Linked DNA regions of Granulosicoccus antarcticus IMCC3135. The protein of the gene in region 1 interacts with the protein of each later gene in a pairwise test. Links are inferred from orthologs where the notes say so. Each region holds a gene or a part of one and is shown in the gene's direction. Other genes may lie near its edges.

What was found.
Region 2: the proteins of def (region 1) and IMCC3135_RS26130 interact in binary tests that used the Escherichia coli proteins (3 or more experiments, as listed by UniProt). The link is inferred for Granulosicoccus antarcticus IMCC3135 from one-to-one orthologs.

What each region holds. Positions count from the first base shown.
Region 1 is NZ_CP018632.1:1,543,790-1,558,719, forward strand. The notes cover bases 7,261-9,990. They hold def (peptide deformylase), read left to right. Parts: upstream 7,261-8,225; coding sequence 8,226-8,756; downstream 8,757-9,990. Other genes in these bases: IMCC3135_RS06680 (LysM peptidoglycan-binding domain-containing protein), read right to left, coding at 7,261-8,089; fmt (methionyl-tRNA formyltransferase), read left to right, coding at 8,753-9,754; rsmB (16S rRNA (cytosine(967)-C(5))-methyltransferase RsmB), read left to right, coding at 9,751-9,990. Also shown: IMCC3135_RS06650 (putative bifunctional diguanylate cyclase/phosphodiesterase), read right to left, coding at 1-487; IMCC3135_RS06655 (methylamine utilization protein), read right to left, coding at 496-1,140; IMCC3135_RS06660 (transglutaminase-like domain-containing protein), read right to left, coding at 1,328-2,164; L-threonylcarbamoyladenylate synthase type 1 TsaC, read right to left, coding at 2,345-2,890; IMCC3135_RS06670 (DNA topoisomerase I), read right to left, coding at 2,893-5,382; DNA-processing protein DprA, read right to left, coding at 5,593-6,825; more of IMCC3135_RS06680, read right to left, coding at 6,878-7,260; more of rsmB, read left to right, coding at 9,991-11,055; IMCC3135_RS06700 (DUF4390 domain-containing protein), read left to right, coding at 11,006-11,707; IMCC3135_RS06705 (sensor histidine kinase), read left to right, coding at 11,692-13,911; IMCC3135_RS06710 (sigma-54-dependent transcriptional regulator), read left to right, coding at 13,908-14,930. UniProt on the Escherichia coli protein: Removes the formyl group from the N-terminal Met of newly synthesized proteins. Requires at least a dipeptide for an efficient rate of reaction. N-terminal L-methionine is a prerequisite for activity but the enzyme has broad specificity at other positions.
Region 2 is NZ_CP018632.1:6,011,430-6,026,628, reverse strand. The notes cover bases 7,213-10,211. They hold IMCC3135_RS26130 (aspartate-semialdehyde dehydrogenase), read left to right. Parts: upstream 7,213-8,200; coding sequence 8,201-9,223; downstream 9,224-10,211. Other genes in these bases: IMCC3135_RS26125 (motility hub landmark protein FimV), read left to right, coding at 9,358-10,211; leuB (3-isopropylmalate dehydrogenase), read left to right, coding at 7,213-8,204. In the rest of the region: IMCC3135_RS26170 (putative bifunctional diguanylate cyclase/phosphodiesterase), read left to right, coding at 1-1,140; IMCC3135_RS26165 (GIY-YIG nuclease family protein), read left to right, coding at 1,493-2,524; map (type I methionyl aminopeptidase), read left to right, coding at 2,639-3,385; IMCC3135_RS26155 (LysR family transcriptional regulator), read right to left, coding at 3,386-4,261; leuC (3-isopropylmalate dehydratase large subunit), read left to right, coding at 4,372-5,775; leuD (3-isopropylmalate dehydratase small subunit), read left to right, coding at 5,789-6,433; IMCC3135_RS26140 (glutathione S-transferase family protein), read left to right, coding at 6,430-7,089; more of leuB, read left to right, coding at 7,104-7,212; more of IMCC3135_RS26125, read left to right, coding at 10,212-12,714; tRNA pseudouridine(38-40) synthase TruA, read left to right, coding at 12,735-13,532; IMCC3135_RS26115 (phosphoribosylanthranilate isomerase), read left to right, coding at 13,615-14,262; trpB (tryptophan synthase subunit beta), read left to right, coding at 14,287-15,199.

The sequences.
Region 1 (14,930 bases):
TGGTCAACGGCGCTTTGACAGGTACTACGACCACCTGACGTGCCTTGTCGGCAAGAACCAGAGTCTCCATGAAGTGACCCGAGACGCCTGCTTTGCTTGCGACTCGTGCATACTTTTCTGCATCCTCGTTGACGCTATGGGTCGTACTGATCAGCCGGCCATCAAGAGAGATCAGGCTGGCCAGGTCGGCATCCACACGCACAACGTTGTTGCTCAGTGCCGAATTGATGGTTCCCTGGTCACGGCTGGCAATGGCTGACTTGAAGCCATAATCAGCCGCCAGTACCTGGGCACTATTGAGTAGCAGCTGGCTGCGTTTATCAACCAGCTGAGTGAGCAGCGTGCTGCCCGCATTGAGTTGTTGGCGAGTTTCCGCCTTTATATCCTTATCGAGCGTGCTGAGCAGGGCCAGAAACGTTGTCAGTTGTGCAACAACGACAAGGCCAACCACCAGCAACAGAATGCGCAGATAGAAAGAGTTGAACATGGTCAGGCTCAATCGTCGAACAAAGCCTGCAATGGGCTGACTTCGGGTTTGGGAGTCTGGGCTCGCTGACCGGTTGGTAGCCGAACAGTAATCGCCTGATGACCTTCTGTCAGGGTGATCTTCTGGTGTTCATAATTCATTCCCAGATCTGGGTGCCACACTTGAAGTGTATAGTTGCCGCCGGGAATCTGGTCGATACTGGCCAGGCCATCTATTTCTGTTTTTGAGAACCAGGGGGTGTCGACCACTTGCAGATAACCGATCATGCCATCGTGAATGTTGCACCCCAGAACGACGATGCCGGGTTCATCAAAGCTGATCGGCTTGTTCTTCTCGCCGTGGTAAAGCTTCAGCTCGAAGTTGTTTGGATATGAGAACGAGTAGACATGATGGCGCACATCATCCGAGTTTGGAAATGAGACTTTTGTACCTTGTTGAATAGGTAGCACCGAGGGCGCAAATTGACGCTCACGCTGGTCCATGACAGCAAGCGCAGCATCGCCAGTAGCCATTTGGGAGACTTTGCCATGAATCGAGATGACAGCGTGTTCCAATCGGTTTCCTTCACTGTCGGTGACCGTCACCAGTAATGAGCTGGCCCAGGCAGAACTGTTGCACAGCACGTACAGCAACATTGTGCAGGCAAATCTCATGAGTGGTTGCTCCGGAAACATTCTGGCTTGAACATCCACTAGCGGCCTGATCGGCCTGGACTTTATCCAGATTAATGAATCTGGATTTATGGCCCAACGAGCCTATCGAGGTAACTGTAGTGTTGCCTGCCATCACATCAACAGGCACGATAGTCTCAGTGACGTGTCACTACCGATTCACGATCCCTCAGGCGGTAGAAATAACTTCGTTGCGGGCGTCGTCAATCTTCTGGTTAGGGTCGATTGCCTGCACTGTCATGGAGGTTAGTGTGGCCTGACCGATCAAGGTGGCGAAGGCCACATCGGCGGCGTCTCGTCCAGCGCCAATTCTTACAAAACCGCTTACCGGAGCCAGTTTTGTGGCATCGAACAGAATCCAGTCGCCGCCCAAAAAGGCTTCGAAGAAACCGTGAAAATCCGGTGGATTAAGATTAACCGCATACCCCGAGACATAGCGTGCAGGAATTCCCAGTGCGCGGCACAGGGCGATAGAGACGTGTGCGAAATCTCGACAAACGCCAGTGCGTTGCAATAGCACGTCACAAGCAGTTGTACTGGGGCCTGTGCTGCCAGGGGTGTAAGCCAGGCTGTTATAGACCCAGTCTGTGATCTTGCTGACTCGATCGTAGCCACGATTCATATTGCCAAACAGATCGGTTGCAAATTTATACAGTTTGTCGGATTCACAATAGCGGCTTGGATTCAGGTACGGCAGTACATCAGCAGGCAGCTCGGTGTAGTCGAGTTCAAACAGATTTCCATCGTAGGGCTCTTTGGGTTCCAGAGTTGCCGTTGCGGAATAATGAATGACGGTGGCACCGGGTTGCAGGATCAGGCGGCTGGCGCGGTTACCCAGTGGTCCTGTCTGCAAGAAATCGACGGGGGTAGAAGGGTTGACCGTCAGTAGTTCATCACTGATGAACTGTCTGCTCGTGTGCATGGCCGCCACTTGTAGCAAGATGGTTGTGGGAGTGTCCACGGAGTACGCCAGCTCGCTGTGTAGTTTCACAGTACGTTCGGTCATTGAGAGTATCGCCATTCAATTGAGTAGAAACCGGGAAGCGCCGCTCTGCGTTTTTCCTTGTAGGGAATATTCAAGAACGGGCTGTCTATTTCGCGAACGTTATCACTACTGTCTGAGCCCTGTTAGGGCTTTTGTAGAATACACAGTATTTGCTGTGCCCGGGCAGCGACTACTAAATGCTCAGCGCAGCTGAGCTCCGGTGCGGACATCGATGATTCGAGTCGGGGCGCTCAGTGTACCGATCTGGCCCTGGACGATGGCATCAAGCTGCGGACCAAAAAGTGTTGTTGCGGTTGCCGTGTCACGACAAGGCTCCTGGCCGGAACGATTGGCACTGGTGGATACGATTGCGCCACCAAAATCCTCGCATAGGCGTTGTACCAGTGGGTGGTTGCTGACCCTTACAGCCAGTGTGTCCCTGGAGCCTGAGAGCAGCTCGCTGATGCCCTGGCGTGCAGGTACAACAAAGGTGACAGGCCCTGGCCAGGCAGCGTCGAATTGCGTCTGCCAGGACGGCTCTATCGGGGCCAGAAAGGGGCTCAGCTGAGCTTGAGTCGCGGCAATGAGAATGAAGCCTTTGTGCGCATCACGGCTCTTGATGTCAATGATGCGCGCAAGCGCTGCTTCGTCATGCGGGTCGCAGCCGAGTCCGAATACCGCTTCGGTCGGGTAGGCGATGACACCACCAGATCGCAAGGCTGAAACAGCCTTGCTGAGATCCGGCATGTTCACTCAGCCTTGGAGCTATCACTGGAGGCTGCGGCTTTTTTCTTGGCTGCAGCTTTTTTACTGGCAGCACTTTTTTTCTTGCTGGCGGCGCTTTTCTTTTTGCTGGCGCTTTTCTTCTTGGTCTTCTTCTTTGCGACCGCTTTTTTCTTGGCAGTGGCCTCTGTCTTCTTGGCTACAGCTTTCTTCTTGCCGCGACCGCGCCGCTCTGGCGCTTCGGCCAGCAGTTTCTGGCAGGTCTCCAGATCAATCGCTGCCGGGGTCTCTTTCAATTCTTTGGGGATTTTTGCGTTCTTGCTGCCGTCGGTGATATAGGCGCCCCAGCGACCATTGAGTATCTGAATGTCGGTGCCTTCAAACTCCTTGACCAGCTTGTTGGCATCAGCAATCTTCTTCTCGGCGACGATCTCCAGTGCCCGTTCCAGCGTTACGGTGTAAGGATCGTCTTCCTTGAGCGATACGAACTTGGAGGCGTATTTGATATAGGGACCAAACCGACCAATATTGGCCGTGATTTTCTCACCTTCAGCAGATTCACCCAGATCTCGGGGCAGGTCGAATAGCTGAATGGCTTGTTCCAGTGTGATGGTGTTCATGCGTTGACCGGGACGCAGCCCTGCGAACTTGGGCTTGTCCTCATCATCGCGGGTACCGATCTGGACAAACGCACCGTACTGACCAATGCGAACGGTGATCGGCTTACCGGATTCTTCGTCTGTTCCGAGTTCACGGGCCTGAATGGCCTCATCCTTCGAGACGTTCTCCAGCTTGTCGTCTACCTGTTCCTTGAAAGGTTTCCAGAACTCAGCCAACAAGGGCACCCAGTCTTTCTCGCCACGTGATACGGCATCCAGCTCATCTTCCAGATTGGCCGTAAAGTCGTAGTCCACGTACTTGTCGAAATGCTTGGCAAGAAACGTTGCGACCACTCGACCCGTATCGGTCGGGAAGAAGCGGCGACTTTCAATTTCCACATATTCTCGTGACTGCAGCGTGGAAATGATGGAGGCATAGGTTGACGGTCGTCCAATTCCATATTCTTCCAGCGTCTTGACCAGGCTTGCCTCAGAGAAGCGCGGCGGAGGCTCAGTGAAATGCTGTGTCAGTTTGATGTCCTGCAACGGGACCTGGTCGCCTTCCTTCATCTCTGGCAACACTTTCTCATCGTCGTCAGACTTTTTCTTGTCGTCCTCATCTTCCTTGTAGACGGTCATGAAACCGGGGAAGTGGATAGTCGAACCGGTAGCGCGAAACAGATTGCCTTCACCGCAGGCGAAATCCACGGCAACCTGGTCGATGGTGGCGAAGATCATCTGGCTAGCGACGGTTCGTTTCCAGATCAGGTTATAGAGCTTGTACTGATCTTCTTCGAGAAATTGCTTGATCTCGTCGGGGGCGCGCATCACCGATGAAGGGCGAATCGCCTCGTGCGCTTCCTGCGCATTCTTGGATTTGTTCTTGTAGACGTTGATTGCCTCGGGCAGGTATTCCTTGCCAAAGCGTTTTGGTATCAGCTCCCGCAATTCGTCAAGGCATTCCTGAGACAGCGTAATGGAGTCGGTACGCATATAGGTGATCAAACCGGTGGGGCCTTCCTCACCAATTTTTATACCTTCGTATAGTTTCTGGGCGGTGCGCATGGTTCGCTGAGCACCAAATCCGAGTTTTCGTGACGCTTCCTGCTGCAGAGTCGAGGTGGTGAACGGTGCTGTCGGGTTGCGTTTACGCTGTTTCTTCTCGACCTTGACGGCCGTGAGCGTGCCATTGGCATTGCTCAGCAACATATCGCGAGTCGAGTTGGCCAGTTCGCCATTGTTGACGGTGAACTGCTTGACCTTCTCGCCGTTGAGCAGAGACAGACGGGCGGTGAAGGGCTGTGTGTTTTTTTCCAGTTCGGCCAGCACGCTCCAGTATTCCTGGGGAATGAAGGCTTCGATCTCGTTCTCACGCTCGCAGATCATGCGCAATGCGGGAGACTGCACGCGTCCCGCTGACAAGCCACGACGAATCTTGCGCCACAACAATGGCGACAGGTTGAAACCAACCAGGTAGTCCAGTGCACGACGCGCCTGTTGCGCGTTAACCAGGTCATAACCGAGTTCGCGCGGGTTATCGACAGCCTCCTGGACTGCCTTTTTGGTAATTTCGTGAAAGACCACACGCTCAACGTGTTTGCCTTCCAGATCGCCCGTTTCACGTAGATGCTCGACCAGATGCCAGCTGATGGCCTCACCCTCGCGATCCGGATCCGTTGCGAGAAGCAGGTTGTCAGCTTTCTTCAAGGCCTTCTTGATGGCGGCAACGTGTTTCTCGTTGCGCTCGATCATCTGGTACTTCATGGCGAAGTCGTTATCGGGATCGACAGCGCCTTCCTTGGGCAACAGGTCGCGAACATGGCCATAAGAGGCCAGTACCTTGTAGTCCTTGCCCAGATACTTCTCGATCGTCTTGCCCTTGGCAGGGGACTCAACAATGACCAGATTTTTGCTCATGAATACCGAATTGATTGTGATGGCAGCTGGACCGGCACCCGATCATGGGGACAGGGACGATGGTCTCAAGTACAAAGGATCATACTTAAAGAGTCACCCAACGGGGGTTAACGGCACTATGGCAGACCGTTCACAGATTGACCGATAAGTATGACTCACGGCGATAGCGTCGTCGCTTGATCGCATTTTGTCAACGAGGCCGTGTAATTTTCAGGGTTGGCAAAGCGCATAACGGCCTCCTGCCGAAGTCCTGATCAGGCCTTTTGCTTCCAGCAAACCCAATAGAGCTGCCAGCTGCGAGACGCTCAGATGACTGTGTGTCATTAATTCGTCGATTGTGGCAGATTGACTGGCTAGTGTGCTTAACAAGGCTTGTGACTCGGAATCTGGCTGTTCCCGAGAGAGTGCCAGTTCATGCTGTTGTGGTGCGTCAATCGACTGGCTTGTTACGGATGAAGTCAATGGATGATGGGTGTGCAGAGCTGCCAGGGCCCGTTGCAAAGGTTCTCCCAGGATGTCAATGATGTCATCGTAATTTTCGACCAGGGCCGCTCCCTGTTTGATCAGGGCGTGACAACCGCGTGCCTGTAAATTGTGGATGGAGCCAGGCACGGCCATCACCTCGCGACCTTGATTCATGGCATGAGTGGCGGTCGTTAGCGTGCCGCTGGGCAAACCTGCCTCGGCTACCAGAACCCCCAGACTCAAGCCGCTGATAATTCGGTTACGTTGCGGAAAATGCCAGGGGCGGGTTACGCTCCCATGTGGATATTCAGTAATGATCAGCCCTTCGGCCTCGATTATCTGCTCTGCCAGCTCGTGGTGGCGCTTCGGGTAGACGCGTTCGGGCGGGGTAGCTGCGATCGCCAGAGTCGGGCCACGGTGGGGGCCATTGGCTGCCAGTGCGCCCTGATGGGCGGCGGCATCAACACCGATGGCAAGTCCGCTGACAATCCCCAGGCCTTTTTCAGCCAGTTCGGTGCACAGGGTTCGTGTATGGCTCAGTGCTGAGTGACTGGCCTTGCGTGAACCGACAACTGCGATCAGTGGGTAGTCCAGAGCCTGCAGGGAACCGCGGGCGTACAACAGCGGTGGTGCATCATCCGTATCCTGCAGCAGGGCAGGGTAGGCCTGGTGATCCATGCCCAGCAGGTGGTGATCGGGGCGCTGTGCCTGCCACGTCAAGGCTTGTTCGCAGCGGCGGATAGTCGCCTCGCTGAACAGCTCTTGCAGGGACACAGGGACGTTTATCTGGCGCAGGTGCTGAGCCAGAACTTCATCCTGACGAGTCAGATAGCGCTGGATCAGATCACCGATCGCCCCCGGGTCCGGGCACGATTGGCGAAGCAGACGGCACAATCGTGTGCTGTCGGCGAAAGCCAGCGAAAAAGTCAGCCAGGCTGACGTAGGGGTTTGCTTTTGAATTGAAAGCCCATCTTCCATGACGAGTAACCGCGGTTGTGCCCGCGGCCACTGTCATGGGCGCCAGGCAGATTCAGATTCCGGTGATGATGTCGTTGACCATTACCGGGCGGGTCGATTCCATGACCAGTGCATAGCTTACCTTGTCAAAGGTCTTGAATACCATTGCCACACCAGTTCGCTGATTGGGCAGAGTCACTTTTTCGTGACCACCAATGCCTCTTTCATCGACAATCGTCTTGCCACGCGTTTCGATGGCGAGCACATCGCCTTCCTGAATGCTGGATTCGGAACCGATGTTGAGAACAATCACCTGATCGCGTCCGGTTTGCGCGATGGCATTGACCAGCGAGACTATGCGGCCTTCGCCCTGGAGCGAGGGTAGTCGCGGTATATAGGTATGTGTCACCGAGCCTTCATGGGTGGGCAGCAGTATGTCGCCATTCATGGTTTCCATCTTGTTGCGAGTGATGGCAATGGCAGATGGATCTCCTGTGCTGAGTAATCGGGCGTCGGCTACATGGCTGACTTCATAGCCCAGCAGGGCGTCCGATATGGGGTCACGTAGTTCCTTGTTACGGCGAAATACACCATAGGAAGTCTGGTCGCGATTGAGCTTGCCACGTACAAAAACCTTATGACCCACGGCACTGATCAGGCGACTGTCGTAGTTGCCAACCACATACGGAGCATTGTTGATAACGTCGGCGGTCACCACTCGTGGGTGCACCAGAAACTGCTGGATGGAATCCCCGGAGATGGTTGGAATGGCATTATCCAGAGATTCAGATCGGATTTTGGGATACAGGCGCACACGACCATCGCTAGCTCGATTGCCATCCGTATCGACTCGGCCCTGTCCCTTGCGGGTCAGAACCAGTGAGGGACGACCATTGACATACTCTAGTGCCAGTACGTCACCAGGATAGATCAGATGTGGATTTTCTATCTGGGGGTTATAGCTCCAGATCTCAGGCCACAGCCAGGGTTCTTTGAGGAAACGGTCGGATATATCCCATAAAGTATCGCCGCGGACGACAGTATAGGTATCCGGCGCATCCGCTTCCAGCTGGCCTTCGTCTATATAGATTCTTGGCTCGGATGAGGTGTATTGCGGGGTCGGGCTGGTCAGTCCGTCTTCGCTGAAACGGTCGTTGATCTGGGCCGCAGGCGGCTCTACAACGAAGGCCGAGGGTGCATCAATGGACGCACAGGCAGTTAAAAGCGCGGACAGACAGACTGCCAGAGAGAGACGAGCAGTCGGTGCAGTCATAATTGGAGCCATATTCGGGAACTCTCCCTGGTTGATTCGGCGTGGTCTACCAGAAGAATCGGCGGACATTGAGAAACCTTGATACGCAAACGGGAAGCCTTGCCTGTCCCTGTTAGAATTCCGTTTTGGATAATGTCCAGGACTCCACGTGTCATTGCTAGATATTCTTTATTACCCAGACGCCCAGCTGCGCCGCACCGCCGCCAGGATTGCCAATGTTGATGGCGATCTTGTCAAGCTTATCGACCATATGTTCGAGACCATGTATGACGCGCCGGGCATCGGTCTGGCGGCGACTCAGGTCAATGTGCACAGACGTGTGATGGTTATCGACGTATCAGAGGAGAACGACAGTCCTCTGACCTTTATCAACCCCGAAATTCTCCTCGCCGAGGGGAAAGGTGAGATGCAGGAAGGCTGTTTGTCCATTCCAGGCGTCTACGAGACGGTTAAACGACCAGCAGAGATCAAGGTTGCGGCCATTGATCGTGAAGGTAACCCTTTCGAAATCGAGGCAGATGGCCTGCTGGCGGTCTGTATTCAGCATGAGATAGACCATTTGAACGGCAAACTCTTTGTCGACTACATCTCGCCGCTGAAACGGAATCGTATTCGCAAACGGCTGGAGAAGTGGGTTCGTGATGGGGCCGACCCAGACGATATACCTGAGCGCCCATGAGCAGCTCATCAGCGAGTGTGAATTGCGACAGGCTCAGAGTCGCCTTTGCCGGAACCCCGGAGTTTGCTGCCGTGGCGCTGGATGCCTTGATTCAGAGCCAGCATGAGGTGGTCGGTGTACTGACGCAGCCGGACAGACCGGCAGGCCGAGGCAGGAAACTGACTCATAGCGCCGTCAAGCAGCGTGCACTGGCGGCCGACATACCCGTGCAACAGCCCGTCAGTTTGCGCAATGATGACGCACTGGCTGAGCTGGCATCGCTGTCGGCAGATGTTCTGGTGGTCGCCGCCTATGGCATCATTTTGCCGCAAACGGTGCTGGATCTGCCTCCTTTAGGTTGTCTGAACATTCACGGCTCCTTGCTACCGCGCTGGCGCGGTGCTGCGCCCATTCATCGGGCGATTCTGGCTGGTGACACCCATACCGGTGTCTGCATCATGCAAATGGATGCAGGATTGGATACCGGGGATGTCTTGCTGGAGCGTCAGTTAGCCATTGGTGCAGACGAAACGGTTGCCCAGTTGCATGATCGTCTCGCAGCGTTGGGTGCTGCAGCACTGCTGGATGCCTTGCCGGTTCGTTGTAACGGTACGCTGCAGCCTGTCGTGCAGCCAGAAGAAGGGCTGACCTATGCCGAGAAGCTGACGAAAGCCGAAGCACAACTGGACTTCACTGAATCCTCATTGCTGATTCATCGCAAGGTCAGAGCTTTCAACCCCTGGCCGGTTGCCGAGGCCCGATTGCGTGATGAGCGCGTACGTATCTGGCAGAGCCGCTTGCTGACACCTGATGTACTTGCCAGTAGACTCGCAGCTGACAACGTTGCCGATCAACCAGCAGGAACCATTGTGCAGGTAAGTCCGGGTGCGATTGTGGTCAGAACCGGTGATGGCCTGATCGAACTGCTGCAACTGCAGTGGCCAGGCAAAAAAATGCAGAATTCCGATTCTTTCAGCCAAGGGCGTGATTTGCACGCTGAGCAATTTGCGACCCTATGAAAGCTAACGCTGCCCGACCCGTGACCATCAGTCTGCGACTCGCCTGTGTACAGCTCATGCAGCAATTGCAGACGGGGGGTGGGTCTCTGACGCGTTTGCTGCCAACGGCTCAGGCACGCGTTGTGGAGCGTGAGCAGGCGCAGTTACAGGCCTGGAGTTATGGCTTTGCCCGATTTTCCGGGGAACTTGCTGGCATCGTCGATCAGTTGCTGGACAAGCCTCTCAAGAAAAAGGATCTGGATGTCTATCTGTTACTGCAACTGGGTATCTTCCAGCTCCGGCATACACCCACCTCGGCACATGCCGCGGTGGATGAGACCGTCAAGGTCTCCAAGCATCTGAAAAAGCCATGGGCGCGAGGACTGGTCAATGCCGTGCTGCGTAACTATCAGAGGCGGGCTGAGGAGCTGGAATCAGCTTTACTTGAGTCACAACGGCTGAGCCATCCCGACTGGTTACTGAAGCGTTTGCAGGAAGACTGGCCGGATCAATGGCGGCATATTTGCGAACAGAACAATCAGCAGGCCCCGATGACCCTGAGGGTCAATAGTCGACGCGGTAGTACCGAGGATTATCAGCAACGCTTGCTGGCTGTAGAGTGTCCGGCGGCGAGTGTGCCCGAAGCGCAACAAGCACTGTGTCTGGAAAAACCGGCATCTGTACAGCAATTGCCAGGGTTCGACGCTGGCGATGTCAGCGTTCAGGATGCGGCGGCACAATTGGCCGCTGGCTATCTGAGTCGCTTCAGCGCGCCCGGTGGACGTTTGCTGGATGCCTGCTCGGCCCCGGGTGGCAAGACGGCGCATGCGCTGGAACTGGATCATTTCTCTGCAGTGGTGGCACTGGATCAGGATGCACTGCGTCTGCAGCGCGTGGCAGATACACTAACGCGGCTCGGTCTGGCAGAGCGCGCTCAGTTGCATGCTGTGGATGCCGGTGAGCTTGAGCAATGGTGGGATGGTGAGGCCTTCGATGCGGTATTGCTGGACGCTCCATGCTCGGGTACCGGCGTTATTCGCCGTCACCCTGACATCAAGCTGCTGCGTCGTGATAGCGATATTGAGGTTCTTGTTGCACTTCAAGCGCAACTGCTGGATCAACTGTGGCGCACGCTGAAGCCTGGAGGCTTTTTTCTGTACGCGACCTGTTCGACCCTGAAGGCTGAGAATGAGCAGCAAGTAGAGGCATTTCTGGCGCGTACTGACGATGCCGTATTACTGGCAGATACTCGCCAGATTTTTCCTGGTGACAATGGCATGGACGGCTTTTTCTACGCACCCATTGGCAAGCGTGCAGGATGATCAGCGCTTAGTGGATGCTGAACCAGACAAGGGGGGCTGGGCACTTGCCTTTTTGCTGGTGCCTTTGCTTACCTTGCTTGTTTTCATCGTGTTGGTCAGCATATCGGCGCGTAGCCTGTCGCTCAGTGGTGCAACCGATGGCAGCATCAAACTGGCCGATGTGGAACTGCAGCGCGAATCCGGACAGCTTTATCTATCAGCAACAGCCGATATAGATTTGCCAGAGCCGATCCGTGACGGGCTCGACAGTGGCGTGCCACTGGATTTCATCCTGACTTTGGCATTCAGTCAGTCACGAGACTACTGGTTTGATCGTTCATTGGCACAGTATCAGCATCGATTCCGATTAACCTATTATGAATTGACCCGCCATTATCGAGTGCACGCCATCGATACCGGCATCAGTCGTAACTATCGATCACTGTACGCAGCGATTGAAGGGCTGGGCACCTTCAAGCGGTTGCCTATGGCACTGGATGTAGAGGATGTCATGCACAAGATCAATGTGCAGGTTCTGGAGCAGATACCTTCCAGGGTTGTGGCGCAGCTGCAATTCAAGCTGGATTCGGATTCCCTGCCTTTACCATTGCAACCCCTGATCGCCTCCAGTTGGCGCCTGACGAGTAAGGAGTATCAGTGGCAGGTCAACTGAGCAGACTCAGGCGTCGCACCCTGACCAGTGCCGTGCTGATGGCATTGCTGTTCATCGTGCTGATCGCCTCACTGTGGGTGCTGGGGACAATCGCGCTGCAGCTCGATCGGTTTGGCCAGTATTATCACTGGCTGCTACTGGGTAATGGGCTTGCATTATGCTTTATTGCTGTTCTGATTATCATGAACGGCTGGCGCCTGGTGCGAGAGTTCCGGCAGCGCATAGCAGGCTCCAGGCTGACGGTGAAACTGGTCATCGTATCGGTCTTGCTGGCCCTGGTGCCTGTCACATTGGTCTACGGATTTTCAATACGTTTTCTGCGCGCCAATATCAACAGCTACTTTGATCTGGAAATAGAACAGGCGCTGGACGATGCGCTGGAACTCAGCCGCGAATCACTGGGACTGCAGATGCGAACGCTGCAGAGGGACACCGTTAAAGTGGCTCAGCAACTGGTTGGCGTCAGTGAGGCGGTGGCCGTAGTTGCATTGAATACACTCTCGGCAGAGACCGAAGCCAGCGAGATGACGCTGATTGGACCGGATAACCGGATTGTGGCCTCCACCGGTCTGCTCGATAGCATCAGTGTGCAGCCGAACCGCCCCGAGAATGATCTGGTTGTGCGTGCCCAGAAAGGCCTGTCGTATGTGGGTGTAGATCCTGTTGGTGACGGTGAACTGTACGTGCGTGTTGTGACACCTGTATTGTCAGAAGATCCGGTTCTGGAGAACTCAGTGCTTCAGGCTCTGTACCCGATTGCCCATCGATCCTCGGATCTGGCAGAAAGTGTGCAGACCAGTTATCAGCAATACCGTCAGCTGGTTTTTCTGCGTCGGCCGCTCATGCTCAGTTCCATGCTGACACTGTCGCTGGCATTGTTGCTTTCGGTCATGATGGCTGTGTGGTTTGCGCTCTATGCTGCACGTCGCATGATGATGCCGATTCATGATCTGGTGGAAGGCACGAGGGCGGTTGCCGAAGGCAATTACGCTACCCGGATCTATAAACGCAGCAAGAACGATGAGCTTGGTTTTCTGGTGCAGTCATTCAATTACATGACTTTGCAGTTGGAACAGAGTCGCAAGAATGCCGAACAGAGTCAGCGCCAGGTGGAGCGCCAGCGGGCACGGTTACAGGCCGTTCTGGGGCAAATCTCTTCCGGCGTTATTACGCTTGATGCTGAAAATAACGTACGCACCAGCAACCCGGCTGCCGTCACCATTCTGGGTGGGCAGCTGGTGCAGATGCGTGGGCAGGCACTGGATCATGACGCCCGCGACAACAGTGTGCTGTCGCAGTTCAGCGAACAGGTCTGCAAGCCGCTGGAGCAGTCCGGTAATCGGGAATGGTCTGCCGAGATCGAAGTCTATGACCAGGGGGGGCGCCGGTTTTTGCTCTGTCGAGGCACCGTTTTGCTGGATGCTGCCGGGGAGCTGACCGGGCGCGTCATTGTTATTGATGATATGACAACTATTATCAGTGCCCAGCGCGATGCTGCCTGGAGCGAGGTGGCAAGGCGACTTGCCCACGAGATCAAGAATCCATTGACACCGATACAACTATCAGCTGAGCGGATGCGTCACAAGTTTCAGAGTAAGCTTGAAGGTGCTGATCATGAGATGCTGGAACGCCTGACTCGTACTATCGAAAATCAGGTTGATGCGCTGAAGTCGATGGTCGATGCTTTCGCAGAATATGCCTCGACACCCAAACTGGCACTGGATCCGGCGAGTATGAATGCCTTGTTGGAAGAAGTCGCTGATCTGTATCGTGACCCGGATGGTTTGGTGAAGATAGAAATGAGCCTGGACAGCTCTGCTCCACCGATATTGATGGATCTACCGAGAATGCGTCAACTGACGCATAATTTGATAAAAAACGCACTTGAGGCGCAGCAGTCGCAATCTGTTAAAACTGTGCATCTGAGTACCCATTACCGGCAATTGTCATTGCAGGATATGCTGGAAATCGTCACCCAGGATGATGGTCCCGGATTCCCGATCGAGCTGATGGATCGATTGTTCGAACCCTATGTTTCGTCGAAGCCCAAAGGCACAGGGCTGGGGCTGGCTATCGTCAAGAAGATTGTTGAAGAACACAATGGCAGAATACGTGCTGAAAACCGCCGAGAACGAGGTGCTGCCGTGATTATAAGTCTGCCGTATCCCACATCCCAGCTGCCATCTCAAGGAGATGACGTATGAGTGAACATGCTGTCCTGGTCGTCGATGACGAGCCAGACATTCGCAGTTTACTGCAGGAAATTCTTGAAGATGAAGGTTATGCGGTCTCTACAGCCGATACCGCCGCTGCGGCCCAGGCCTGTATAGAGGAGGCGCGACCGGATCTGGTCTTGCTGGATATCTGGATGCCTGACATGGATGGCGTCACTTTGCTGAAATCGTGGAAACGGGCAGGGACTCTGGATTTTCCGGTCATCATGATCTCAGGTCACGGCACGGTGGAGACCGCCGTCGAGGCGACCCGGCACGGTGCCGTGGATTTCATCGAAAAGCCGCTGTCTCTGGCCAAATTGTTGTTGACGGTGGAAAAGGCACTGGCAGAGACATTCGTACCGGAGGGTGGCAAGGAGCCGAATTTACCTGCGACCCGACGTCTGCCATTGGCTCTGGGGGTCAGTGATTACGTCAAGTCAATGCGTAACCAGATAGACACTCAGGCAAATCGCAGTGATTCGTTGTTGCTGATTGGTGAGGCAGGTAGTGGCCGTGTGCTGTTTGCCCAGAGTGCACATGATATGAATCCTGGTATCAGCGGACGATTCATCCAGTTGCGCTGTGACACGCTTTCATCGGCGAACGCTCATCGTGAGCTGTATGGGGATGAGAGCGCTGCAGGTGTCAGCATGGGTTTTCTCGAATCTGCGGCCGGTGGCACCTTGTTTCTGACTGACATAGAGCATCTGCCCTCAAGCGCTCAGCATTACCTGCATCAGGCTATAGAGCAGCAAGGCTTTACACGGGTTGGAGGAACCTCGCGAGTGCCCTTCAGGGCCCGGTTGGTGGCCTCATCCCGTAACGAACTGTCATTGGCGGTGCGTCAGGGCGCACTTGATGCAGCACTGGCCAGCTTGCTCAGTGATGAGACCATCCACATCAAGCCCCTGCGTGAACATCCTGAAGATATTCCGGCGCTACTGGAGGGGCTGGTTGATTGGCATGTGGCCGAAGAGGGACTGGTTTATCGGCATTTCACCGTGGCG
Region 2 (15,199 bases), 4.5 Mb from region 1 along the record:
CGAAAGGGGATCAAACAGCCCTGGTTTTCCAGTGATGTATCTGATGACACGCTACCAACCGTTTCTCGACTGGATGGGGATCGGTTTGTTGCGTACTTGCCGCTGAGTGAGCAAGGGGCGCCTAGTGACATACTGACATCATTAACCGAGTCGCTGATCAATGCTCTTAACACCCCATATGTTGTATCCGGTCAATCCATTTATCTGAGCATCAGTGTCGGAGTCTCCTTGTTAAGCGACAAGACCTTGAGCGTGGAGACGCTGATCAATAATGCGGAAACCGCGATGTTGTTTGCCAAGCGTCGTAACGACAAGACCTTTGCAATCTATTCGGACTTCATGGATGCCAAGGCTCGCGAGTTGTTGAGTTTGGAAAACGGACTAAGAACCGCGGTAGATAACGGCGAGATCTTCATGGTCTATCAACCCAAGGTTCACGTGGCCAGCAATCAGATCGCTGGCGCTGAAGCTCTGGTGCGCTGGTTGCATCCGGAATTAGGGCTTATCTCACCGGTCAACTTCATTCCTCTGGCGGAGGACTCAGGCATGATCGTCTCGATCGGTGAGTGGGTTTTGCGTGAATCCTGCTTTCAGGCAAGACGCTGGCAGCTGATGGGGTACAAAGACTTCAAGATTGCGGTCAATGTATCTATCAGGCAGCTGCACGAGCCGGATTTTATCAGCACGGTCAAAAGCGCTTTGCACGACAGCGAGCTACCGCCAGAGTCTCTGATCATAGAACTGACAGAAAACATGATCATGGAAAATGCCGAGTCCAACGTAGTCAAATTGCAAAAACTCAATGACCTGGGTGCCAAGATATCCATTGATGATTTTGGCACCGGCTATTCATCACTGAGTTACCTGCAACGATTTCCACTGGATCAGCTAAAAATAGATCGCTCCTTTATCAGCGAGATAGTGTCAGATTCCAGTCCTGCACCCATCGTCAAGGCAATGATTTCCCTGGCTCACGACTTGGGGTTGAGTGTGGTGGCAGAGGGTATAGAAACCCCCGAACAACTCAAACGTATCCAGCTGCTCAAGTGCGAAGAGTATCAGGGCTATCTGTGCAGTAAACCTGTCATTGCCACAGAGTTTCAGACCTTACTCGAATCGGACTATCGCCTGCAGGCTTGAAAGACCGATAATGATGTAAGCACTTTGCGATCGCAGTCCTTCGTAGCAGGCGAAGGCTCTGAAGTCTGCGCGCATCCGTGATACACCGAACCTGAAAAATTCGGTTCCGTCTTTAGCGAAAAATCCCTCTCACTGCTGGCTGAATGCCATATAATTTTTACAGTGAAAATGATCGTATGGAAAAATGAAAACCTGATGCGATTGGTTGGTAGCTTTTTCTGCATACGTACAGGCTGGTTTGGTCGTAAACTATCTATAAATTGCAGTGTCGCGCTACATCGAATATTAATATACCGTTGATGCTGTTTTTATCGTTTCGATAACCACAATAATAGAAACAAGGATTCCATCAATGGATAGTGTTGAGGCCGTCACAAGCGGTTATGTATATATTTTGGAAGTGAAAGACATACAACTGCCTGTATGCAAAATCGGAATGACGACTCGAACCCCTTCTAAGCGATGCTCAGAAATCAATAAAAGTTCGACCGGTGATTTTATCTGGGCTGTAGCTCATTCAGTTACAGTTGATGATTGTAGAAAACTGGAGTCCCTTATTCACGCCAAGTTGTCTCCGCTTAGACAGAAAGGGCGTGAGTTCTTTAGTCTGAATGCCGATGATGCCTATCAAGCAATGATCTCAATTCTTGACTCTCAGAGCGAAATAACGAGAGCTGAGCTAAAAGACGAATCTATAGCCACAAGCCCCAACTCTGCCCCGTCGCCTAAAATGGAAAAGGCGAGCTTCAAGAAAATTGATTCTGAATATGCTGAGTTACTACAACAATTTTCGTCCTTGTTACAGGTGAAGGGTCGGCCTTTTGGTCAGCTGAATAGACCCATGTTTGGAATGAGCGATGGGAATCAAGGGGTTCAATGGAACCTGGCCGTCATTCCGGAAACCGGTGAAGTCAAGTTGGGTGTGAATCTGGAAGGCAGTGAGAAAACAGGAAAATGGTTGATTTCCCCTTTTATTCTCTCAGAGCCTGATATTGAACAGGTGAAGGCTCTGGCGGAAGATAAGGACAGTGTTCATATCCGTTTTACTCGCGATGCATGGCAAGGAGCTGCAAGGCTGGATATTGTTGAAGAGTTCTTGGGTGGGGGAGAGGTTCGCTTGGCAGAGCTGGACTCTACTCATTGGGGGGCCGTCTTAAAAGAGGCATTGACCTGTCTTGACGAAAAGAACAATTTTCGTAAAAGAAAAGTGGGGCAGACGGTGACTCTGAAATCTGATGGGCGACGTGTTGAAAAGGACATTTCTCCTCACCTCACAATCTGGACACCGGTGAGTATGGATGGTGATATTGAGAAAAACCTCAAAGAGAAGATCAGGCAAATGACTCCGATTTATAATTGGGTGGTTGCTTCCTGCGGCCTCTAGCTTCAATCAACTGGCAGGTGCCACAAGTCCCATTCAGGCAACCCCCACCCAGCCAATCTACTCCACATCCACTAGAATACACACGACCACTCTAGACCCATAGCGCAGCCAGCCATGACCGTAGAATCCGAAACCGACATAGCCGCTCTCAAGCTTATTGGAAGCATCGTCTCTTATGTTCTGCACGAAATGCTGGATGCGGCGGAACCGGGAATGACGACGCTGGAGCTGGATACCCTGGGTGGTAAGTTGCTGGAGGAGCGGGGCGCGCATTCGGCTCCTAAGCTCACTTATGACTTTCCTGGTTATACCTGCATCAGCATCAATGAAGAGGCTGCGCACGGTATTCCGGGCAGTCGTGTCATACAGCCTGGTGATGTGCTGAATGTCGATGTGTCGGCTGAGCTGGGCGGTTTTTTCTCTGATACCGGCGGCACCCGTGTCATTCCGCCTACCAACCCGCAGAAAACACGCCTTTGCCATGCCACGCAGGTGGCGCTGCAACAGGCCATGAAACAGGCTCGTGCGGGTCGGCCCATTAATGGGATTGGTGCGGCTATCGAGCGCACGGCTAAAAAACACGGCTTCAGAGTGATTGAAAACCTGAGTAGCCATGGCATCGGCCGGTCATTGCATGAGTCGCCTACCAGCATTGCTGGCTACTTTGACCCTGCCGACAAGCGCGTTCTGAAAGAAGGCATGGTCATTACCATCGAGCCATTCTTCTCGACCAAGACTCGTATAGTCACAGAAGCATCCGATGGCTGGACGCTCAAAGGTGCCCCCGGCAACCTGTCAGCGCAATATGAGCACACCATGATTATCACCAAAAGTGACCCTATCGTGCTGACGCAGCACTAATCAGCCTCGTAATAGCGCCATAAAGGCGGTTGCCGCCCTCGATAGCGTTCTGCCGCGCAAACACACGGCCCCCAGGTTGCGTTGCATACTCAGCCCGGTGACCGGCACATCCACAATGCCCTCGTCAATCATGTTGCTCGGCAGGGCGCTCCAACCGAGTCCAACGGAGACCATCATCTTGATGGTTTCCAGATAATTGGTTTCCAGAGAGGTCTCAACCGTCACATCAAACGGTCGCAAAGCATCCAGCAGAATAGTTCGAGTGACTGTGCCTCGGGCAGGCAGTACCGCGTTGTAGTTCGTCAGGATTGCTGGTGTCACCTCAATGCCTGCTGCCAAATCAGCACGCAATGGGTGATCCGAGGCGCACACAATGCTCAACGGATCGGGCCACACCAGTTCGGTGAGCAGTGCACTCTCCAGCTGATCAGGCAGTGTCACCACCGCCAGCTCAATATGCCCGTTCAACACCTCGTGGCAAGCTAGCTCAGAATCCATGAACAATAAATCCAGCTCCACCTCGGGGTAGGTCTGGGTAAAGGCTTTCAACACTGGTGGCAGCCGGTGAATCCCCACATGATGGCTGGTCGCCAATCGTAAGCGTCCTCCTACCTCAGCCCCTAGCGATAACACCTCATCGCGACTGATTTCAATATCAGCCAGAATGCGTTTGGCGCTGGTCAGAAATTTTTGCCCCGCTTCGGTTAACTGGATGCGACGACCCAGGCGGTCAAACAGCAGCACCCCCAGATCATCCTCCAGGGCAGCAATGCGTTTACTGACCGCAGGTTGCGTCATGAATAATACTTCTGACGCACGGGAGAAGGAGCCCAGCTCGGCTACCGCGACAAATGCTTTCAAAGAGGGGAAATCCATCTATGTATTCCAACATGGAATACAACGAATAATCAATATGCATTTGAGTTATTTGAATGTAGCCGATAGAATCCACATCCCCGTAGCATCCATGAAGAGGGCATTGGCAGATGGCTGGCAAGACCTTGTATGACAAAGTGTGGGACGCCCACGTCGTCCACAAAGAGGAAGGAGACACCTATCTGCTCTATATAGACAGGCATCTGGTGCACGAAGTGACCTCCCCACAGGCTTTTGAAGGCCTGAAAATGGCCGGACGCAAGCCCTGGCGTACCAGCTCCATGCTGGCGGTGGCAGATCACAATGTGCCTACGACCGATCGTGCCAATGGCATCGCTGATCCCATTTCGCGACTGCAGGTGGATACGCTGGACGAAAACTGCGAGACTTTCGGCCTCGTCGAATTCAAGATGAACGACCTGCGACAAGGCATCGTGCATGTCATCGGGCCTGAACAGGGCGCCACGTTGCCAGGTATGACTGTGGTTTGTGGGGATTCTCACACCTCCACACATGGTGCATTCGGTGCTCTGGCATTCGGTATCGGTACCTCTGAGGTGGAGCATGTCATGGCCACACAGACGGTTTTACAGAATAAATCGCGCAACATGCTGATCAGCGTTGACGGCGAAGTGGGCCCGGGCGTTACAGCGAAAGACATCGTGCTCGCCATCATCGGCAAGATTGGTACCGCTGGTGGTAACGGCTGTACTCTGGAGTTCGGTGGCGAGGCCATTCGAGCCTTGTCCATGGAAGGTCGCATGAGTGTCTGCAATATGGCCATTGAAGCAGGCGCACGCGCAGGCATGATCGCTGTTGATCAAACCACCATCGACTACCTGAAAGGTCGCCCATTCGCGCCCAAAGCAGACGTTTGGGACCAGGCTGTTGCCGCCTGGCAGGATCTGAAAAGCGATGATGATGCCGTTTTTGATGAAGTGGTGCATCTGGATGCCACACAAATCGAGCCGCAAGTGTCCTGGGGGACATCCCCTGAAATGGTTACCTCCATCAATGGCTTTGTGCCAGACCCTGCCGCAGATGAAAATGCGGGCAAGCGCGAAGGCTTCGAACGCGCTCTGGAATACATGGATCTGCAGGCCTCGACACCTGTCACTGACATCCAGCTGGATCGCATCTTCATCGGTTCATGCACCAACTCGCGCATCGAAGATCTGCGGGCAGCAGCAGCTGTCATCAAGGATCGAAAGGTGGCAGACACGGTCAAGCAGGCCTTGGTGGTGCCAGGTTCCGGTCTTGTAAAACAGCAGGCCGAAGAAGAAGGGCTGGACAAATTGTTTCTGGATGCAGGTTTTGAATGGCGTGAGCCGGGCTGTTCCATGTGTCTGGCCATGAATGCGGATCGCCTGGAGCCGGGTGAGCGCTGTGCATCCACCTCCAACCGTAACTTCGAAGGTCGGCAAGGTCAGGGCGGTCGTACCCACCTGGTGAGTCCTGCGATGGCCGCAGCGGCTGCTATTGCTGGTCATTTCGTCGACGTCCGCCACTTCTAGTCAGGAGAACATCATGCAAAGCTTTACAAAAATGAAGGGCTTGGCCGTTCCACTGATGCGCTCGAACGTGGATACCGATGCCATCATTCCCAAGCAGTTCCTGAAGTCGATCAAACGATCGGGTTTCGGTGTGAATCTGTTTGACGAATGGCGCTACAAGGACGCAGGTTTTCCCGGGCAGGATTCATCAACCCGTCAGCCGAACCCGGACTTCGTCCTGAACAAGCCGCGTTACAAAGGCGCACAAGTACTGATCGCCGGTGAGAACTTTGGTTGTGGCTCATCCCGTGAACACGCTGTCTGGGCACTGGGTGACTATGGTTTCCGAACTGTCATCGCTTCAGGATTCGCCGATATCTTCAACAACAATTCCTTCAAAAGCGGATTGTTACCGATCGTGCTTGATAAGGAAATCACCGCAAAGCTGGCCGAAGAATGCGAAAGCAGCGAAGGCTATGAGCTGGATATCGATCTGGAAGCCCAGACCGTTACAACGCCCAATGGTGATGTTTACCCGTTTGAAGTCGACAGCTTTCGCAAGCACTGCCTGCTCAACGGTTTTGACGATATCGAACTGACCTTGCAACAACGTTTCCGCATCGAAGAATACGAAGTTGCTCGTCGCAAAGCAGCCCCCTGGTTGTTCGATTCGCCGTGAGTGTCAGCAGCCTCAAACTGGTTATCGGCAACAAGAACTATTCATCATGGTCATTGCGTCCCTGGATATTGATGCAGCACGCGCAATTACCGTTTGATGAAGTGAATGTGCCGCTGTTTACCCCAGAAGGTGAGGCTCTGCTGGAAAAGTTGTGTCCAGCCAAGCGAGTGCCGGTCTTGCATGACGGCCCGCTTGTGCTGTGGGACTCCTTGGCAATCTGTGAATATATTGCCGACAAAGTTACTAACCATTCACTGTGGCCGGAGCGCGCCGTCGATCGCGCTCGGGCGAGAGCCATGAGCGCCGAGATGCATTCGGGGTTTGCCGCTTTGCGAGAAGCCATGCCCATGAATTGCCGACGGCAGATTGAAGGGTTTCGACCAACGCTGGAAGTGCAGATCGACATCAATCGCATTGTGCAATTGTTTGAAGATGCACTTCAGCAAAGTGGCGGCCCTTGGCTGTTCACTCATTACACGGTTGCTGATGCGATGTTTGCGCCGATTGCGTCACGACTTAACACCTACCAGATCCCGCTGCCGAATCTGTCACAACAGTATGTCTCGCGTACTTTGAGTGATCCACCCATGCAGGACTGGTATGCTGCCGCCGCAGCGGAAAAGGCGGTCATCGAAAAATCCGAAATTCAAGTCTGAAAGGAACACCATTGATGTCTCAAGCACGCAAGATTGTCATTCTTCCCGGTGATGGAATCGGGCCAGAAATTATTGCAGAGGGTCGCAAGGTTCTGGATGCAATCAATGAGCAGTACAACCTCGGTCTGAGCATGGAAACCTGTGTGTTCGGCGGGGCTGCCTATGATGAAACCGGTACGCCGCTTCCGGAAAGCACCCTGAACGCCTGTCGTGACTCGGCGGCAATCCTGTTGGGTGCCATTGGTGGGCCGAAATACGATAAAGCGCCTCGTGAGCTACGCCCTGAGCGTGGACTGCTGGGCCTGCGATCCGAACTCGGACTGTTTGCCAATCTGCGTCCCGCCTTGCTTTACCCGGAACTGGCTGCAGCCTCTTCACTGAAGCCTGAGCTGGTTGCAGGGCTTGATCTCATGATCGTTCGTGAATTGACCGGGGGTATCTACTTCGGTCAGCCACGCGGCATAGAAGAGCGCAATGGTGAGCGAGTCGGATTCAATACCATGGTGTATAGCGAGTCTGAAATTCGACGAATCGGCATACGCGCTTTCGAAATTGCCCGTCAGCGAGGCTCTCGACTGTGTTCGGTCGACAAAATGAACGTGTTGGAAGTGTCAGAGCTTTGGCGAGAAATCATGATCGATGTCAGCAAGGATTACCCGGATGTAGAGCTGACTCATATGTTCGTTGATAATGCCGCCATGCAGCTGGTTCGCGCACCCAAGCAGTTCGACGTCATGGTGACCAGTAACTTGTTCGGCGATGTTCTATCTGACGCCGCAGCGATGCTGACCGGATCCATTGGCATGTTGCCATCGGCGTCGCTGAATGAGGCCGGGCAGGGGATGTACGAACCCATCCACGGATCGGCTCCGGACATTGCCGGAAAAGGCATAGCCAATCCGTTGGCGACCATTCTGTCAGTCTCCATGATGCTGCGCTACACACTGAAAGAAGCCGAAGCGGCTGATGCCATTGATGCTGCTGTGGCGCAGGTGTTGGCACAGGGCTATCGTTGTCAGGATATAGCGACGGGCCAGAGTGAAGAGAAAGTAATCAATACAACTGAAATGGGTGATGCTGTAATAGCGGCCCTGCAAGTCGGAGTAGATGCATGAGCAAGACCTATGATGTCGCTGTCGTTGGCGCAACTGGAGCGGTTGGCGAGACCATCCTGTCCATTCTTGCTGAGCGAAACTTTCCAGTAGGCAATGTTTACGCATTGGCGAGTTCGCGTTCAGCGGGTAAGCGAGTCGAGTTCGGAAACAAGCTGTTGGTTGTACAGGATCTGGAAAAATTCGATTTTTCTACGGTGCAAATCGGTATTTTTTCACCAGGCGCCTCTGTTTCCAAGATTTATGCTCCCAAGGCGGCAGCTGCCGGCTGTGTCGTGATCGACAATACATCACAGTTTCGATATGACGATGACAAGCCGCTGATCATCCCTGAGGTTAATGCGCATGCCCTTGCTAGTTACAAGGACACCAACATCATTGCAAATCCGAATTGCTCAACTATTCAGATGCTGGTAGCGTTGAAGCCGTTACATGATGCTTTCGGGATTACGCGCATCAATGTATGTACCTATCAGGCAGTTTCAGGTACTGGCAAGGAAGCAATTGAAGAGCTCAGTGTCCAGACAGCAAGGCTATTAAACGGCTTGCCAGCAGAGGCCTCGGTCTATCCAAAACAGATTGCATTCAATGTCTTGCCGCAGATTGATGACTTTCAGGAAAACGGTTATACCAAGGAAGAAATGAAGATGGTATGGGAAACCCACAAGATCATGGAAGACAGTTCTATAGCCGTCAACCCGACCTGTGTACGTGTCCCGGTGTTTTTTGGACACTCTGAAGCTGTCCATATCGAAACTCGTAAACCAATTACTGCGATTCAGGCCCGAGAATTGCTCCAGTCAGCACCAGGAGTGGTAGTTATGGACGAGCGAAAGGCAGGGGGCTACCCCACCGCTGTGACTGAGTCAGCCGGAACTGATGCAGTCTTTGTTGGGCGGATTCGCGAAGACATCAGCGTTGAAAACGGACTGAATTTGTGGGTTGTGTCCGACAACGTTCGTAAGGGTGCAGCGCTGAATAGTGTTCAGATCGCTGAATGTCTCGTTCAGGACTATTTGTAAACGCTGATCTATATCGGAATAGATGCAATAATTGATCTATAGAGAAGCGTTGTTACAGTTAACTACGTTTGACCTGTGTCGGTGGTTTACGGACACTGCACAATCAGGTCTAACGTCTGAGCGGGATTTAATACGTGCGAAAACTAGCAACGGCTGCAGCAGTTAGCCTGGCATTAGCCTCCGGTGGCGCCTTCGGACTTGGTCTGGGCGACATCGAGATGCGCTCGGCGCTGAATCAGCCAATGAATGCCGAAATCCGGCTCACTTCTGTGAAAACAGGTGAGCTGGAAGGCATGATTGTGCAACTTGCGTCGGCAGAGGCCTTTGAAAGGGCGGGCATCGAGCGCTCGACGGTGTTGACGGACTTGCGATTCTCCGTCGACCAGAGCTCGGGGGTGCCGGTTATTCGCATTTCCAGCCAACGACCTGTGGTTGAGCCTTTCCTGAACTTCCTGCTGGAAGTGGACTGGCCACAAGGTCGAATGGTTCGTGAATATACTGTTTTGCTGGATCCGCCAGTTTTCATGACACCGACTGCAACTGAGCGTAATACGACCTCAGATCAGCCGGCGCTAGTGGATCGTGGAACAGAAGCCCTGGTTGTGCCTACACCGATTGAGCGCAACGAAGGGTTTGAAGTTGATCTGGGTGGTCTTGCTGAAGCTCCCGCTGACAGCCAGTCCGCATCAGATGTAGGTGAAATCGTTTTACTGGAAGTCATGCCAGATGTTGAGCTCATGTCAGGAGATGAGGCTGTCAGTGGAAGTAATGGCGAAATAGTCGCCCTTACAGATCTGGGAGCTCCCAATCAAGACGCTCTGGAGCAACGTGAGCAGGAAGCAAGCGCTGCAGACGACTTCAATGTAGAGCTGATTGGTGCCGGAGAAGAAGTTTCAGATACCACCGTCATCGGTGAAACTGGCAATGGCGGTGGGGAAGATGGGTCTACCATCGTATCCCTGGAAGATCTGTCACCAGCAGAAGCGCCTCAGACAGCAGCCCGTCAGAGCGCTGAAGTAACGGTTGGCAGTGGTGACACTCTGTTTGAAATTGCCAAGAGCAATTCTGCAGCTGGTGTCTCTGTGCAACAGATGATGATGGCATTGCTGGCTGCCAACGAATCCTCATTCATCAACAAGAACATCAACCTGGTCCGGGCAGGCTCCATACTGCGAGTACCTGACACAGACGAGGCAACACGTCTGACACAGCGGCAGGCCATGTCTGCTATCGGTCAGCAAAACCAGCTGTGGCAGGAGTATCGCGATCAGTTGCTGGGCTCGGGTTCAACCCGTCTCGCCTCTGGTGACACAAACGTGACGCCAGCCGGAACAGTGACTGCACCGTCTGATACTGCAGCCATTGATACAGCCGCCCTTGATCCAGAGCTGAGCTCGGAAGACTCGGTCGACGGACTCTCTGCTGAAGCGCGGGCTATTCTGGACAATGCTCGATCGGAAATTCTTGATCGTGAAGAGCTGCGACTGGTTGCGGATGATGCACCTACAAGTACCACGGCCAGCGCTACGGCCGATGAGACCACAGACAATGACGCCACACGTCTGGGTGAATTGAATCGCAAGTTGCAACTGGCTCGCGAAGAGCTTTCTTCAACGCGTGTGCAGTCTGACGAGCTAACGGAACAAGCCGGTGAGCTGAAGGGTACGACGGACAACCTGGATTCACTGATCTCCTTGCGTCAGAACGAGATTTCCCAACTGGAAACCCAACTGGCAGATGCACGTGAAGCGGCTGCCATAGCGGAGGCAGAAGCCGCCGAAGCAGAAGTGATTGCTGCTGCGGAAGCCGGAGAAGCAGAGGCTATTGCCGAAGCGAAAGCCGCCGCCGAAGCTGAGGCTGAGGCTAAAGCCGCTGCACAGCTTGCTGCCAATGCTGGCGACACAGTTGTCGAGGCAGGCCAGGACGTTGTTACGGCTGTTGGTGATGCGGGTGCCGACGCTGTGGCTGAAGTGGAAGAGATTGCAGACTCAGGCGTCAATGCATTAACGGAGGCAGGGGAGACGCTGGGTGATGTTGAGCTGATCGATGAAAATGCGACGGCAGACACCGACACCGAAGAGGCGCTGATTCCACCACCGCGTAAGCAGACTACCTGGTATCAGGACTTCATGAGCGACCCCAAGCGCATGGCAATAGCCGGCGTCGGTGCGGTCGGATTGCTGGGTGTGCTAGGCACCTTGTTGTTCCGTCGCAAGCGTCGTGATGATGATTTGCTGGATATTGGTGATGAACTCGAATTCGCCAACGACGAAGACGCTGCGGGAATACCGGCTGACAAAGCGGCCAAGTCCGGCAACGGTGTTGGTCTGGCAGCGGGTGCTGCTGCGGTCGGAGCCACTGCAATCGCCGGCTCTGATCGCGAAGAAAAGCAGGACAATGCCTTTGATGACCTGACGGTCCCTGCTATCCCGTTGGGTTCTGATTTGCAAACGGGCAATGAGGTACTGAACAAAGACGACACTATCTCCGAAGTGGAGGTCTATCTTGCCTATGGTTTGCACGGTCAGGCTGAAGAGCTGCTTGCCAAAGCGACAGAGCGCGATCCCAATAACGAGGAATATGCGCAGAAGCTTCTGCAGACATATCATGCTCAGGGTAATGCTGACAGTTTTCAGGCAACTGCCAGTAATTTCCATGCGCGCTTTGGTGGCGAGGAAAATCCGGCATGGCCAGCGATTGCTGTCATGGGTGCTGAATTGCGACCCAATGATGCCTTGTTCGCTTCAGGTCGTGAAGCGGTAAGTCGTATTGGTGCCGGTCATTCTGATGGTTCCGCGATGGGGGATGAGGATTTTCTACCTGCGCAGGACTATGACACCGGCAGTATTAATCGCGGCTTTGATTCTGCTTCAGATTCTGTGGATTTCGACAGTGCAGATGAATCAGAGCTGATGGAGCAGAGCCTTGATCCAGCGTTTGCCTTTGATGAAGGTGACCTGGAAGCGACGGGCGATTTTTCCGAACTTGCCAGTGAAGTGGCGAACGAGAAGAAAAACAGCAGTATTGAATTCTCCGATTTTGATGCAACTGGCGGTGATGTTTCGTTAGGTGGTCTGACGGGTGAAGATCTGCTCGACATGCCTGGTGATCTTACCAACGAGTTGTCCGCAGATCTGACCGAGGGTGAAGGGTTAAGTCTGGATGAACTGGATAACGTTGCTTCGGTAAACGATCTGACTCTGGATCTGGATCAACTGTCGGGTGACTTGGAACTGGATAGTTCTGAGTTGATGAATGCTGATTTGTCCGACCTGGACCTGCCTGATTTGAGTGTTGATAACGACATGTTCGACGAAAACGTCGGTATGGGTGACAACGCTGATGAAATGGACACCATGCTGGATCTGGCGAAGGCCTACATCGATATGGGTGACAAGGACTCTGCCAGCAGTGCGTTGGACGAAATCGTCAAGAGCGGCAACCCGGCGCAGGTCACCGAGGCTGAGACTCTGTTGCGCAAGATTTCATGATCAAAGGCCAGTGACCGTCATTGTCTAATGCCAGAATCGCCCTCGCTGTCGAATACGACGGCGGGGGTTTTTGCGGTTGGCAGCGTCAACCACATTGCCACTCTGTACAGGCAGAGCTCGAGCGGGCATTAAGCCGGATAGCTCAGGAGCCTGTCACGGTTTACTGTGCCGGTCGTACTGATACCGGCGTACATGCTGCGGCTCAGGTCGTGCATTTCGACACCTCTCTGGATCGCCCGCTTCGCGCCTGGAGCTTTGGTGCTAACTCCCATCTGGACAAGCGTGTTTCGGTACACTGGGCGGCAGTAATGCGTCCGGATTTCCACGCGCGTTTCTCCGCGACACAACGCAGCTATCGTTACACTATTCTCAATCGTGCAACCAGACCTGGTTATCAGGCAGGTACGCTGGGCTGGGAGCGTATCCCCCTGGATGCACCGAAAATGCACGAGGCTGCTCAGGCACTGATTGGGGAACATGATTTTTCCAGTTTTCGTTCCTCCGAGTGCCAGGCGAACCATGCCAGGCGGTGCCTGTTACGAATCAGCGTCCGGCGCGAACAGGATCGAGTGATTATTGAAGTCGCAGCTAACGGCTTCCTGCATAATATGGTACGTATTCTGACGGGTTGTCTGCTGGCTATCGGTCGAGGTGAGCGTCCAGTGGACTGGATGGCCACGCTGCTTGCCGGGCGAGACCGGAGGGCTGCTGGAGTGACAGCACCGCCACATGGTCTGTGCTTTCTGCAGCCTGGTTATCCTGAAGAATTCGGCGTGCCGGACTTCGAGTCCAGCAAATCCAATCCCTGGCACCCTTGAGGGGTGTTGTTCTAGAATTGTCTGGGTAAGCAGCTGCCGTGCTGTTGCCCGGATGCTGCTTCTGTTAAGGTCCATGGTTATTATGGCGCGACGAACCCGAGTCAAAATTTGTGGAATCACACGCCTGCAGGATGCGCATCTGGCGCAGGAGCTGGGTGTAGATTCACTCGGCTTTGTATTTGTGCCTGCCAGTGCCCGGCATGTGATCGCTGAGGATGCTGCTGTCATCGTCAATCAGTTGTCGCCTTTTGTCACGCCCGTAGGATTGTTTCTCAATCCGACAGTGGAAGAGGTACAGCACGCCTTGAACCTGATGCCCTCCATGGTGCCGCAGTTTCATGGACAGGAGTCGGGTGAATTCTGTGATCAGTTCGGCAGGCCGTATCTAAAAGCTATCGGTGTTGGAGCCGGCAAGCCTATGCCCGAAGAGAGTGAACTGAGAGCATTCGGACAAGCCATCGGCTTTCTGTTCGATAGTAATGAGCCCGGACAGCTTGGCGGAACGGGCCATGCGTTCGATTGGGCACGTCTTGGTGAAAAAATGCACAAACCGCTGATACTTGCGGGCGGGCTGAACGTACATAATGTAGCTCAAGCTATCAAGCAGGTTGCCCCATTTGCAGTGGACGTCAGTTCCGGTGTGGAGCAAGCTAAGGGAATCAAGGACTCTGAGGCCATGCACGCCTTTATGGCGGCAGTTCGGCACGCAGATGAGCAGGTCCTGGAATAGATAAAGAGAAGAGAATCGCTTTAAATGAATACAGTATCAGAGTCATCAGAGGACAGACCGATCGATCAGTACCCCGACAGTAAGGGGCATTTCGGAGTTTATGGCGGTAGTTTTATCGCTGAAACACTGATGGATCCGGTCAGAGAGCTGCAAGAAGCTTACGAGCGTTGTCGCCAGGACAACGAATTCATTGCTGAATTCGAGTGGGAGCTGAAGAATTTTGTCGGCAGACCCAATCCGCTTTATCATGCGCGCCGTTGGTCACAAGAGCTGGGTGGTGCCCAGATCTGGTTGAAGCGTGAAGATCTTAATCACACGGGCGCTCACAAGATCAACAACACCGTGGGTCAGGCTCTGCTGGCTCGTCGAATGGGCAAGAAACGCATTATCGCCGAAACCGGTGCCGGTCAGCACGGCGTAGCGACAGCAACAGTCTGTGCTCGCTGGGGCATGGAATGCATCGTGTACATGGGCGAGGAAGATATCGTACGTCAGGCGCCAAACGTTTTTCGCATGAAGTTGCTGGGTGCCAAAGTCGTACCGGTAACGTCAGGTTCGCGCACACTCAAGGATGCACTCAACGAGGCAATGCGCGACTGGGTCGGCAATGTCGACGATACGTTCTATATCATTGGAACGGCAGCGGGCCCACATCCTTATCCCACCATGGTGCGAGATTTCAACAGCGTTATCGGCAAGGAAATCAAGGAGCAATCCATGGAGCATACTGGCCGTCTGCCAGACATGATCGTGGCTTGTGTGGGTGGCGGTTCGAACGCCATCGGCGCGTTTCATCCATTCCTGAACGACAAGGATGTACAGCTGGTAGGTGTAGAGGCTGGCGGTGATGGTCTGGAAACCGGACGACATGCTGCGCCTCTGAGTACCGGCAGCCCGGGCGTGCTGCATGGTAACCGCACCTACCTGATGGAAGATG